4 regions of the Salinivibrio sp. PR5 genome follow, and region 4 is predicted to be linked to each of the others. Evidence: predicted binding sites of a transcription regulator. Region 4 holds the regulator's gene; each other region holds the start of a gene.
The links. The regulator PurR, encoded in region 4, represses purine synthesis genes. The targets are predictions, from matches to a motif close to TNANGNAAACGTTTNCNTNA.
Positions count from the first base shown of each region.

Region 1 (3,368 bases), on a different contig from region 4:
AAGGTCCTTCGCTTTGCTTTCCCACTGGAGTGGATCGACATAGGTGTCACGCGGGTCAAGGATGCCATCGTTGACCTCGTCGAGTGAGACGGGCACGGTGAGATTGAAGATAGGAATCGTCTTCGTTTCTGCTTTCTCAATCGAACCGTCTAAGATAGCGTCAATAATGGCGCGGGTATCTTTAATCGAAATACGCTTGCCTGAGCCGTTCCAACCAGTGTTCACTAGGTAGGCTTCTGCACCTGCCGCTTCCATGCGTTTGACCAGCACTTCTGCATACTTGGTTGGGTGCAAGGTCAAGAATGCGGCCCCGAAAGCAGCTGAGAAAGTCGGTGTCGGCTCGGTAATACCACGCTCAGTGCCGGCCAGTTTCGCGGTAAAGCCAGACAGGAAGTGATACTTGGTCTGCTCAGGCGTCAGTTTAGACACCGGCGGTAGCACACCAAACGCATCCGCGGAGAGGAAGATCACCTTGTTGGCATGTCCGCCTTTCGACACGGGCTTAACGATATTATCGATGTGATAAATCGGGTAAGACACTCGGGTGTTTTCGGTTTTGGAGTTATCGTCAAAGTCGATACGGCCATCACCGCGTACAGTGACGTTTTCAAGCAGCGCATCGCGGCGAATGGCATTGTAAATATCGGGCTCTGCTTCTTTGGACAGCTTAATGGTTTTTGCATAGCAGCCGCCTTCAAAGTTAAACACACCATGATCGTCCCAGCCGTGTTCGTCGTCGCCAATCAGCTGACGCTTCGGATCGGTGGAGAGGGTTGTTTTACCCGTGCCAGATAAGCCGAAGAAAATCGCGACGTCGCCGTCTTTGCCCATATTTGCCGAGCAGTGCATGGACGCGATGTCTTGCAAAGGCAAGAAATAATTCATCATCGCAAACATGCCTTTTTTCATCTCGCCGCCGTACCATGTCCCGCCGATAAGCTGCATGCGCTCGGTGAGGTTGAAGACCGTGAAGTTTTCTGAGTTCAAACCCTGCTCGCGCCATTTATTGTTGACGCATTTAGCTCCGTTCATGACCACAAAGTCGGGCTCAAAGTGTTTTAGCTCTTCATCGGTAGGACGGATAAACATGTTTTTCACAAAGTGCGCTTGCCACGCCACTTCGGTGATCACACGGATCCGTAAACGCGTGTTAGGGTTGGCACCGCAGTAGCCATCAATCACAAACAGACGTTTGCCAGAGAGTTGCTGGGTGACTAAGGCTTTTAAATCTTTCCAAACGGCGTGATCAATCGGCTTGTTATCGTTTTTCCCTTGATCGGACCACCACACGGTATCGCGGGTGGTGTCATCACGCACAATGTATTTATCTTTTGGTGAACGGCCAGTAAAAATACCGGTATCCACCGCCACAGCGCCGAGCTCAGTCACCACGCCTTTTTCGTAGCCTTCCAGCCCAGGTTTGGTTTCTTCCTCGAACAGCTGTTCATAAGAGGGATTGCGAATGACTTCTTTGACATTTTCCAGACCATGACGGGAAAGATCGATGCCGGCGACTTCGGATTCGACGTTCAGGACAGTCATAGGTGCTCCTTGGGGTAAGATGTTGTTAACTGTCTTTATGCTAGCAACCTGAATAGTGCCATTCAGGGAGTTACTGCAAAAAATTACCGCACGCACACTAGGGCTATTTTGATTGTAGGGTACTGACCACCAGGTGACGTGACTCCCTCTATGGTAACGCTTAGTTAAACGTTTGCGCTACCCACAGAGCTCTTATTGTTTGTACAAAATTAATGCGTAAAAAAATGTGAGATGTGTCCGAGGAGACCAAGAAAAAAGCCAGCTTGATGCTGGCTTTTGAACTAAGTTGGGTTTCTTTGTTTTATGCAACTAAATATGTAGCACGTTTTTCACTGCATTTGTGACGATGAATCGGCATTCTGCTCAAAGATGGCTGCGACATCGACGCTGTCAAACGCATAATCACTGCCGCAATAATCACAGTGCAAACGAATTGTGCCCATTTCTGCAATCATTTTATCGATTTCGCTGCGCTCAATCGCGGCGATCGCTTGTGCGCTGCGCTCGCGTGAGCAGCTGCATTTAAAGCATACTGACTGAGGATCGAAAACGGTGACGCTTTCTTGGTGATATAGACGATAAAGGACATCTTTTGCGTCAAGGCCAAATAATTCATCATTTTTAACGGTTTCAGTCAGCTTCGCCAAATGGTCAAAGTCGTTATCGTCCCCTTTGCCGTCAGGTAGCACTTGCAGCATCATTCCAGCCGCGTGGCGTTTGCCTTCAAACTCACCGGTGCGCAACCAAAGTCGCGTTTCCAGTTGCTCTGAACGCGCAAAGTAGTCTTCAAGGCAGCCTTGCAGATGATCCGAGTCTAAGCCCACAATGCCTTGATAGCGTTCGCCGTCGACTGGTTCGATGGTGATAATGAGCTGCCCCTTACCGAGCATTTCAGGTAGAGTTGCATCGGCTTTGATGTCGCCTTTCAGGCGTGCGGTACCGCGCAGTTGCTGCTGGTGGTCACCATTGATCACCGCCAGTGATACCGGACCGTCGCCTTGTAGTTGCACGGTAATCGAGCCTTCAAATTTTAAGGTGGCAGTGAGTAAGCTGGTGGCGACAAGCATCTCCCCCAGTAGCGCTTGGACGGGCGCAGGGTAGTCTTGGTTTTCCAAGATGCGTTGATAGGTTTCATCGAGCTTGACCAGCTCACCACGCACAGACACATCTTTAAATAGGTAACGGTGTAGTTGATCGTTTGACATGCAATCTCTCTCCGGCTTAGGGCCTGGTTAGTGGGATCGGCCTTACTCTATGCCTTGTTTAAACTTACGAATATCTCGGCGTTGTTTCTTATCCGGCCGGCTTTCTGGGCGCGGATTGTGTGCGTGTAAGCGACGCATTTCCGTGTTGTGCTCACGCTGTTTGATACTGTCTTGGGTTTCTTGATACAGCGTCTGCGCAATCGGCGCACCCTGACGCTGCTCTGATAATTCTAATACAGTAATGGTTTTTTCTTCGTGTCCTTGCCGAAGTCGGATCTCAGCACCTACTTCAACCATTTTGCTAGGTTTGGCGCGCTGGCCATTATAATGCACCTTACCGCCGTCAATCATGTTGCGTGCGATTGACCGTGTTTTGTAGAACCGTGCGGCCCATAGCCACTTGTCTAGCCTGACTGCCGTCAAGGGCGCCGATGCGTGTGTTTTCATGACTCAACTCCTGCGCAATCCGGATGGGCGACATTAGCACAAAAATTCCTTTAGAGCAGTATCACAACGTCGAGGTACAATCTGACCTAAATGTGTTGGCTTGGTTAGGATGTGGGGTTACGACAAAAATGAAAATTATCTCAATATCACATCGTGTTTTTGCTAGTATGCCCA
Region 1 covers NZ_MUFK01000023.1:24,921-28,288, forward strand. The annotation lists gene pckA (phosphoenolpyruvate carboxykinase (ATP)) at 1-1,542, opposite strand, end outside; gene hslO (Hsp33 family molecular chaperone HslO) at 1,872-2,747, opposite strand; gene hslR (ribosome-associated heat shock protein Hsp15) at 2,790-3,194, opposite strand.
Region 1: a site for PurR is predicted at 1,703-1,722, ahead of pckA (phosphoenolpyruvate carboxykinase (ATP)). Genes of this name have one in related genera too.

Region 2 (3,368 bases), on a different contig from region 4:
CGCTTGATCGATTTGCTGGATAGCGCCAAACAATGTCGACGTTTCTTTGGCATGTCTGTGTTTGGCAAACAGCTTGACCGACAAATTTTGAGATTCGCTTTCCGACACGTTCACTCCCGAGCGTTCAGTTTATGACGCTCCTAGTGTAAACCATACTCACAGCAAGGCCATGATTTTCAGTCAATCGCGTCCCTAGAAACGAAAAAACGCCGCAACTGTGTGCGACGTTTTGTTGACAGCAGATTATCAATAACCTTGCTAGCTATTATTTGGCAATCGGATCCACATAGCTCACCGCCATATCCCATGGCTGCTCAATCCATGTGTCTTGCGCAATATCGACGATATAATCGTCAACAAGATGCTTACCCGCAGGTTTGGCGCTTACAGTCACAAAGCGTGCTTTGGGATAGAGTTGGCGTACCATTTCTGCGGTTCCGCCTGTATCAACCAAGTCGTCCACCACAATAAAGCCTTCACCATCCCCCGGTGCTTGTTTCACGACACGCATATCGCGCTGATGATCATGATCGTAGCTCGAGATACACACCGTATCGACATAGCGAATGCCTAGCTCACGGGCCAGAATGGCGGCAGGCACCAAGCCACCGCGACTCACAGCAATAATTCCCTGCCACTGGTCAGCGGGTAGCAGCCTCTCCGCCAATTGGCGTGTGTACATCTGCATGTTGTCCCAGGTGATGATGAACTTGTTACTCATGATGAAAACCTCGTGGCGTTTCTCGCCTTGTTATAACGTCAATGTGGGCGGCTGTTTTACACCAAGAAAACGAACTTGAGTAAGAACAATCCAGCCAAGATCCAGATACTGACAGGGACCTCACGCCCTTTGCCCGCAAAGGTTTTTACGGCACAAAACGCAATAAAGCCAAGGCCAATCCCGCTCGCAATCGAGTAAGTGAGCGGCATCAGCAAGCACACCACGACCACAGGTGCGGCTTCGGTCAAATCTCGCCAGTTAATCCCTACAAGACCTGACATCATCAAAATCGCAACATAAAAGAGAGCGCCAGCTGTTGCGTACGCTGGGACCATACCTGCGAGCGGCGCAAAAAATAGCGCAAGCAAGAATAAGATCCCTACAACGACAGCAGTGAGTCCTGTACGGCCACCCGCTGCTACCCCTGACACACTTTCAATATATGAGGTTGTATTCGACGTGCCTAAAAGCGCCCCGACCGATGTCGCGGTACTGTCTGCCAGTAATGCACGATTTAAACGCGGCAGTTTACCATCTTTGTCCAAAAGTTCCGCGCGCTGTGCCACACCCACTAAGGTTCCTGCGGTATCAAAGAGGTCAACAAACAAAAATGCGAACACAATAGACACCAGACCAACTTCAAGGGCTCCGGCAAAATCAAGCTGCATAAAGGTCGGCGCGAGGCTTGGTGGTGCAGACATCACGCCGTGGTAGGGGACATCCCCCGCGACAATACCAATCACGGTGACCACTAAAATCGCAATCATGACCGCCCCTTTTAGGCCACGATGCACCAAACCAATTGTGAGGAAAAAGCCGAGTGCTGCCATCGCTGGCGCAAATGCCGTCACATCACCCAGTGCGACCAGGGTTGCCGGGTGATCTACGACGATCCCCGCATTTTGCAGTGCGATGAGCGCTAAAAACAAACCGATACCCGCCGAGATACCGGTGCGCAGTGACATAGGAATCGAGTTGATAATCCACTCACGAATTTTCAACACACTGAGTAGAATAAAACACAAGCCCGAAATAAACACCGCAGCCAGCGCAACCTGCCACGAGTGGCCCATTTGCAGCACCACTGTGTAGGTGAAGAAAGCGTTCAGGCCCATACCCGGCGCTTGAGCGACCGGATAGTTGGCGACAATTCCCATCACAAAACAGCCGACGGCAGCAGCCAAACAGGTGGCAACAAATACGGCGCCCTTGTCCATTCCTGCTTCAGCCAAAATAGATGGGTTCACGAAAATGATGTAGGCCATGGTGAGGAAGGTGGTCACACCGGCAATAACTTCGGTGCGAAGATCCGTGCCATGATCGCTGAGTTTAAATAAACGCTCTAACATCGTTGGTATCCCGAATAAAAGGTGGCGCATCATAAGATGCAAAAGGAAAACGTTTGCGTGTCAAAAATTGGCGCAAATCTTACCGATCGATGAAGGAAATTTCCAGCACGAAACCGCATGAATTGATCGGAATGTCATGGCTCTCGTGATGGTTGCCAACAAGATTGTCTATCATGACTGGCTTATCAGGCACCTGACATACCATCCATAAAAAAAACGCCACAACTTTGTGTGGCGCCAGAACTAAAGCGTTTGCTTCTGGATCAGAAATGTCTCTGTAAGAGCGGGGGAATCGTAAAACTTACTTGCGGTACCCGAACGGCGCCGGATACGTGAATCCTTTGGTATATACTGACTGTTGGTTCCAGTAGTAGTTAGATACCATACCTTCCATCGTTTTTACCTCTCTCAAGTTTAAACCTAATGTTGTTCACATTTTGTCTCGGTTCCTTGGAGGCGAATACTCGGGTTCACTCCATGAACAATCGATAACCTGTGTTATCAGTGTCTAGATAATAACCCACACGTAATTATATTACAAGCAATAGAGTGACTAGAGTCACAAAAAGTTCATATTTGGTAGTTTTATTACGCCCTCAACGCCTAGATATCCGGCATGTACTCTGTTTTTCCTTCCCTTGATCCTGCGACTGTCACCACCTAGTCGACAGTGGTATGCTTGGTAAAGTCCATCTATTTCAGTAAGGCCTACTGTTTAAAAGGCCAACAATAAAATAAAATGGAGTCTACCGTGTCTGAGATCAGCCAATTATCACCCCAGCCTGTTTGGGCTTTTTTTGACCAGATTTGTGCTATTCCACATCCCTCTTACCACGAAGCACAATTGGCAGCATTCATTGTCGATTGGGCGAAAGGCCGAGGTTTAGAGGTTCGCCAAGATCCCACTGGCAATATTTTTATCCGCAAACCGGCGACGCCGGGAATGGAAAACCGCAAAGGTGTAGTACTACAAGCCCACCTTGATATGGTGCCGCAGAAAAACGAGCACACCGAGCACGACTTTACCACCGATCCGATTCGCCCTTATATCGATGGCGAGTGGGTCACGGCGGATGGCACGACATTAGGCGCCGATAACGGTATTGGGATGGCTTCCTGCCTTGCCGTCTTAGCGGCTGATGACATTGAACATGGTCCACTCGAAGTGTTGCTTACCACCAATGAAGAAGCTGGGATGGACGGTGCATTTGGCCTAGAAGCAGGCTGGCTTGAAGGAGAAGTGTTACTGAACACAGACTCCGAACAAGAAGGGGAAATCTACATGGGCTGTGCGGGCG
Region 2 covers NZ_MUFK01000010.1:34,596-37,963, forward strand. The annotation lists gene frsA (esterase FrsA) at 1-108, opposite strand, end outside; gene gpt (xanthine phosphoribosyltransferase) at 266-721, opposite strand; gene BZG82_RS05965 (NCS2 family permease) at 778-2,070, opposite strand; gene BZG82_RS05970 (aminoacyl-histidine dipeptidase) at 2,810-3,368, shown strand, end outside.
Region 2: a site for PurR is predicted at 2,112-2,131, ahead of BZG82_RS05965 (NCS2 family permease). Genes of this name have one in related genera too.

Region 3 (3,368 bases), on a different contig from region 4:
TCAGACTCTTGCTCAGTCGCTGGCGCGACAATGGTTTGTAGGCCGCCTAAGTCTTCAACCTGCTCATTGTCGAGCGCTTCAATATGCGCTTTTTCATAGCCTAGAATACTTTGATAATAGCGGCGGATATTTTCGACGTAACTTAACGCTTCGTATCCACGCGCATAGCCGTAGCGTGTTTGGGTATAGTATTGGCGTTTGGCGAGCATGGGCAGACGCTTTTTCACATCACTCCATGAGTTAGGATTGGCCCCTTGTGCCTCCGTGAGGCGGCGTGCATCCATCATGTGGCCAAAGCCGATATTGTACGAGGCAAGCGCGAACCAAATACGCTCATGCGGGTTCACGCTATCTGGTACGCGTTCCAATACCCGTTGCAGATAAAGGGCGCCGCCTTTAATGCTTTGCTCGGGATCAAGGCGGTTGCGTACGCCGACAGATTTTGCAGTCGGTAAGGTCAGCATCATCATGCCACGCACGCCAGTCGGTGAAATAGCGCGCGGGTTCCAATGTGATTCTTGATAAGACAGGGCGGCGAGCAAACGCCAGTCAAATTCATTGGCGTACTTTTTAAATAGCGGCTCCCACTTGGGTAGTTTGCTCTCAATCGCGCGCAAAAAGGCGCGGGTATCGACGTAATCAAACTGATCCACGTGACCAAAATATTTCTCTTCTAAAATCGCCAGTTCACCGCTTTGGGCGAGATCACCAAAAAATTCCACCATTAAGGCGTAAGCGCTGCTATCGCCTTGCTTTTTCATAAACCAAGCTACGGGCTCGTCTTCGCTTAGTTCCATCGCGACCGTGATATCAGGGTGTGTGCGTTGGATCAGCGCAATGTCGACGGAGTCGGCAATAGTAAAGTCGATGTCACCATTCGCGACTTGTTTGAGGAGTTCGTCGTCATCGGCATCTTGGACGACTTGCCAAGACAGTGCGGGATGGGCTTTTTTCAGTGATTGCAGTGTTAAGTCATGACTGGAGCCTTCAACCACTGCCATCACAGCATCATCTCGGTTGAAATCGTCGACATCACGCGGTCGCCAGTGGCCGTTTTTATACACCACTTGCTGGCTGACAAAATAGTACGCAGGACCGGGGCGAAAGGCGTCAAGACGTTGCGGTGTGATGGTCAGACCCGCGGCAATAATATCGACATCGCCACGTTCTAGCGCTGGAAAGAGGCCAGAAAGCGTATAGGTGGGCGTCATTTCCAATTTCACGCCCAGCTTGTCGGCAAAGCGCTTGGCTAGATCATAATCTAGGCCGGTTGGGCCATTGGGACCGATGTAATAAGAAAGCTGGTTGTTGAGTGTGCCCACTCGTAGCACACCGCGATCGCGGATTTTTTCGAGGGTCGTCCGATCATCAAAATGCCAATCACAGCCCGCCAAAGGCAGGGTTAGCAGCACAAGGGCCACGCAGGCAATCCAAGATGGCAGAGTAAATCGACGCTGTCTCAAAGGCTGTTGCTCTTGTTGCGGGCCGGCGTGAAGACACAGGCCGTGATCAATGGACCCTCCATTCTACGTGAATAGGCGTCCGACCGATAGAGGGGAAATTTTTTGCGCAAACGGTTGCGTCAGGTGTGTTGCCCGCGAAGATTTTCCCCTATAATGGCCGCCGCTTGCTTAAAAGGCCAGCAAAAAATGGGCGTGAACCTGCGGACAGCAAAGGCTGCCAGTGTGAGTGGTGATACCCAAGTTTACATGTCAACGCGTGTTAATTTGGGTATACCCCTTTCACTAACTGCTAACGAGAGACGTACGCACATGGATATTTTGCGTGGTTCCCCCGCACTGTCTGAGTTTCGTGTCAATAAACTGCTGGCTAGCTGTCAAGCGCATCAGTTGCCAGTCACGGCGCTGTATGCTGAGTTTATTCACTTCGCTGATTTGCATCACCCCTTGGATAGCGCGAGTCGCGAAAAGCTCGAAAAGTTGCTGACTTACGGGCCCACTTTACCGCCGCATGCGCCTGAAGGGACGTTGTTTCTCGTTACGCCTCGTCCCGGTACCTTGTCGCCGTGGTCATCCAAGGCAACCGATATTGCCCATAACTGCGGCTTGGACGCGGTGAAGCGCTTGGAGCGTGGTACAGCGTACTATATTCAGTTATCTGCGCCTTTGACCAGTGAGCAACACGCAACCTTAATCGGATTGTTGCACGATCGGATGATGGAAGCTGTGTTCGATGAGCTTGAGGCCGCCGCGGTGCTGTTTGAGCAAGCGGAACCTGCGCCGATGCATAGCGTAGACATTCTCTCTGGTGGCCGAGCCGCCTTAGTTGAGGCGAACCAAGCCTTAGGGTTGGCACTGGCAGAAGACGAAATTGACTATCTGGTCGAGAATTTCACCCAGCTGGGGCGTAACCCAAACGACATCGAACTGATGATGTTTGCGCAAGCTAACTCAGAGCATTGCCGACACAAAATTTTCAACGCCGACTGGACTATTGATGGTCAAAAACAGCCTAAGTCACTGTTTAAGATGATCAAAAATACCTATGAGCAAACCCCAGATAACGTGCTGTCGGCGTATAAAGACAACGCAGCCGTGATGACGGGCTCAAACGTTGGACGCTTTTTCCCCACTCCAGAGAGCCACACTTATCAATATCATCATGAGCCGGCTCATATTTTGATGAAGGTGGAAACCCATAACCATCCCACCGCGATTTCACCGTGGCCAGGCGCGGCAACAGGCTCTGGCGGTGAGATTCGTGATGAGGGGGCGACCGGTGTTGGGGGCAAACCTAAGGCAGGATTGGTCGGTTTTTCCGTCTCTAACCTCAAAATTCCGGGCTTTATTCAGCCGTGGGAGCGAGATTATGGCAAGCCTGAGCGCATTGCTACTGCGCTCGATATTATGCTGGAAGGCCCGCTAGGCGGCGCGGCGTTTAACAACGAATTTGGTCGCCCTAACTTGCTGGGTTATTTCCGCACCTATGAGCAATTGGTGACCTCGCATGCCGGTGAGGAAGTGCGTGGCTATCACAAACCCATCATGATCGCCGGTGGAATGGGTAACATCCGCGACGGCCATGTGCAAAAAGGCGAGATAGATGTGGGCGCCAAACTGATTGTGTTAGGTGGCCCGGCGATGAACATCGGCCTTGGCGGCGGGGCGGCATCGTCGATGGCATCAGGCCAGTCGGCGGAAGACTTAGACTTTGCCTCGGTACAGCGTGAGAATCCAGAAATGGAGCGTCGCTGCCAAGAGGTGATCGATCGTTGCTGGCAGCTTGGCGACGATAATCCGATTGCCTTTATCCACGATGTGGGCGCAGGTGGCCTGTCCAATGCGATGCCAGAGCTAGTCGATGATGGCGGCCGCGGTGGACGCTTTAACTTGCGTGACATTCCGAAT
Region 3 covers NZ_MUFK01000036.1:26,133-29,500, reverse strand. The annotation lists gene mltF (membrane-bound lytic murein transglycosylase MltF) at 1-1,409, opposite strand, end outside; gene purL (phosphoribosylformylglycinamidine synthase) at 1,773-3,368, shown strand, end outside.
Region 3: a site for PurR is predicted at 1,566-1,585, ahead of purL (phosphoribosylformylglycinamidine synthase). Genes of this name have one in related genera too.

Region 4 (3,368 bases):
TGATCCCACACATTGGACGTTTAATTGCCGGCCCGGATCATCGCACACTGGTGCCCTTATCAGCCATTCTTGGTGCCCTGTTACTGACCTTGGCCGACATTGTTGCCCGTGTCATTGTCGCACCCGCCGAATTGCCGGTTGGCATTATTACCGCCCTAATGGGGGCTCCTTTCTTTCTATGGCTTCTTATTCAACAACGAAAAGCAGTGGTTCACGAATGACAGATTCTGCCCTTCAAATCTCCAAGCTCAGCTATGCGCTTAACGGCCGTCAACTGCTAAGCGAGATTGATCTCGCCTTTACTGCCGGCCAGTTACACGTTTTACTCGGGCCGAATGGTGCGGGGAAAAGTACACTGTTAAAGCAATTGATTAGCGACAAACATCAACATGGCAGTGTGCAGTTTTGGCAACAGCCAAAAAGCCAGTGGCAAGGCGAAGAATTTGCCCGACGAGTTGCCTTCCTTCCCCAACATAGCGGGCTCACGTTTGCATTCTCCGCACAAGAAGTGGTCGAGATGGGGGCGACACCACTAAAGGCAAACCGAGAAAAGATCGCGGCCCTTGCCAACGAGCAACTAACGGCATGGGATATTAGCCATCTTGCTCATCGACCGTATCCGATTTTGTCTGGCGGTGAAAAACAACGCGTACACATGGCGCGCGTGTCATTACAGCTGGCACAAACCGCACCGGATCAAGCGATTCTGATGCTGGATGAACCCACTTCGGCCTTAGATATTACCCATCAACATTACACCCTAAAGCGCTGTCGAGCACTCGCTGACCAAGGAATGACAGTACTCGTAGTGTTGCACGACCTGAATTTGGCGGCGCAATACGCCGATCAACTGCATTTTCTGAAAGCAGGTCGAATCGTCCTATCCGGCGATCCGTGGCAGTGTTTTAGTAGTGATAGAGTGGCAGATATCTACCAATACCCTCTGACCGTATTGACGCACCCAGAGCATAACTGCCCACTGATCGTGTCTTAATTGACAAATACATCATAGCTGGCTCACAAAACCGCCTGTTGGTCCGTTTTCGCTGATCAGACCAATTGCGAGTGTGCGCCAACCTAAGTAAACTGAGAGCGCAACCGATTAGCTATGAGAATGGATGAAATCGGATTCGTTACCTTCGCAACCGTCTGATGTGCCGGGATTGTGAAAGACATCGCCGCTGAGAAACAGCGGCGTTTTTCTGTAAGGTCGCGAGTAACGATCCCTACGCATTACTACAAAGAAGAATCAAGATGGCAACGATTAAAGATGTCGCGCGTCTCGCCGGTGTATCGACCACGACGGTGTCGCACGTGATAAACAAAACCCGCTTTGTCGCGGAGAAGACGACTGAGAAAGTATGGCAAGCGGTTGAAGAATTGAACTACGCCCCAAGTGCTGTGGCGCGAAGCTTGAAGTGTAATACAACACGTACACTGGGTATGTTGGTGACTAAATCCACCAACCCCTTTTTCGCCGAACTGGTTCACGGTGTGGAAGACTATTGCTATAAGCAAGGCTACACGCTGATTCTCTGCAATACCGAGGGTAACCTTGAAAAGCAACGCGACTACCTGCGTATGTTGTCTGAAAAACGCGTCGACGGACTCATTGTGGTGTGCTCTGACCTCAACGAAGATTTGATGCTGTTATTAGAAAAAAAACGCGATCTGCCTATGGTCGTGATGGATTGGGGCAGTCATCATATCGATACAGACCGTATAGAAGATAACGCTGAATTGGGCGGTTACCTTGCTACCAAACACTTTATTGATAATGGTCATACTAGGATTGGCTGCATTTCTGGCCAAATGGATAAAAATACCTGTAAGCATCGTTTAAACGGTTATTTCCGCGCGTTGAAAGAAGCCAACATTCCAGTAAATGAAAATTGGTTGATTGAGGCAGATTTTGAAGCCGATCAAGCGCAAATTGCCGCGAAGCAATTAGCGACAATGTCAGACCGCCCGACCGCTGTGTTTTGTTTTAATGACATTATGGCATTAGCGGCCATTAGTACATTTAACGAGCACGGCTTGAAAGTGCCAGATGATATATCGGTGATTGGTTACGATAATATTGATCTCACCGAGTATTTCTCGCCACCATTGACAACTATTCACCAGCCCAAACGCCGTCTAGGCAAAACGGCCGTCAAGCTCTTGCTCGCGCGAATTGCCAACAACGAGACTCAACAGCAAGTGTTCGAAATGCAACCTGCACTAGTGAGTCGACAGTCAGTTAAAACACTATCTTAATGTTTTAATGAAATTTTTATGAAGAGCACCGTCAATGCCTTGGCGGTGCTTTTTTACGCGACCACTCGTCTAGTAGTGCTTTTACTCTAGCTCATCAATTACACCCACCCTGAACCAAGATCACACTTTGCGTAATGGGAGAGGACGACATCGGTGTCTAATTATTATATGCTTAATAGCGATTGAACAAGGCAAACCATGGCGAAAGCATGGGACGCAAAGCCTCCGGCCTAACGGTAATTTGACATGATGTCAAAATATCAACGGTAGCGGGGTTGCCAACATATCAAAGCTGACAAATTTGATGGCTCGTTGACAATTCTGCGATCTTGCCTTGTTACATTATGACGTCTTTTTTAGGCATTAGTAATTCATCGAGATTTTAATCAAATGGATAAACCAGCTTTAAAGAACGCAATGAAGTTATTTGCCAAATTTGGCAGTATAAAGTCCCGTTCAATGTTTGGTGGGTTTGGTATCTTTTGTGAAGACACCATGTTCGCACTTGTCGTTAACAACACTCTCCATTTACGTGCTGGAAAAGAAAACGAAGCACTATTAAAAAAACAAGGCTTATCACCCTACGTGTATAAAAAGCGGGGCTTTCCCGTTGTGACGAAATATTTTGCGATTCCTGAATACTGGTGGGATGACCAAGATAAACTGCTCACTGAAGCCAAAGAAGCGCTGGATGTCGCGACACGCGATCGTACTTTGAAAAAACAAGCCACGCCATCTCGTTTAAAAGACTTGCCTAATTTACGGCTTGCGACCGAGCGTATGCTGAAAAAAGCCGGTATTGACACACCTGAACGTTTACAGCAGCAAGGTGCCGTCAATGCCTACAAAGCCCTTCTTTCTGCGCATGAAAAAGAGCTAAGCTTGGAGTTACTGTGGTCACTAGAAGGTGCGATTACTGGCAAGCATTGGTCTGTGGTTCCCCCTCAACGTCGCCAAGAATTATTACAACATTTAGAAAATTAATTCCTCACAACCCCCATACCTCTCTACCTTTTTTGTGAGCAATGTTCGCGTCCAACACCGCCTTTATGGCGGTGTCGCTTTTTCTGAACGCACTAAACGCTCAATAAATCATCATTCAAACTAAT
Region 4 covers NZ_MUFK01000029.1:11,333-14,700, reverse strand. The annotation lists gene BZG82_RS11040 (FecCD family ABC transporter permease) at 1-221, shown strand, start outside; gene BZG82_RS11035 (heme ABC transporter ATP-binding protein) at 218-994, shown strand; gene purR (HTH-type transcriptional repressor PurR) at 1,255-2,259, shown strand; cyclic di-GMP riboswitch class I at 2,440-2,542, shown strand; gene BZG82_RS11025 (TfoX/Sxy family DNA transformation protein) at 2,650-3,243, shown strand.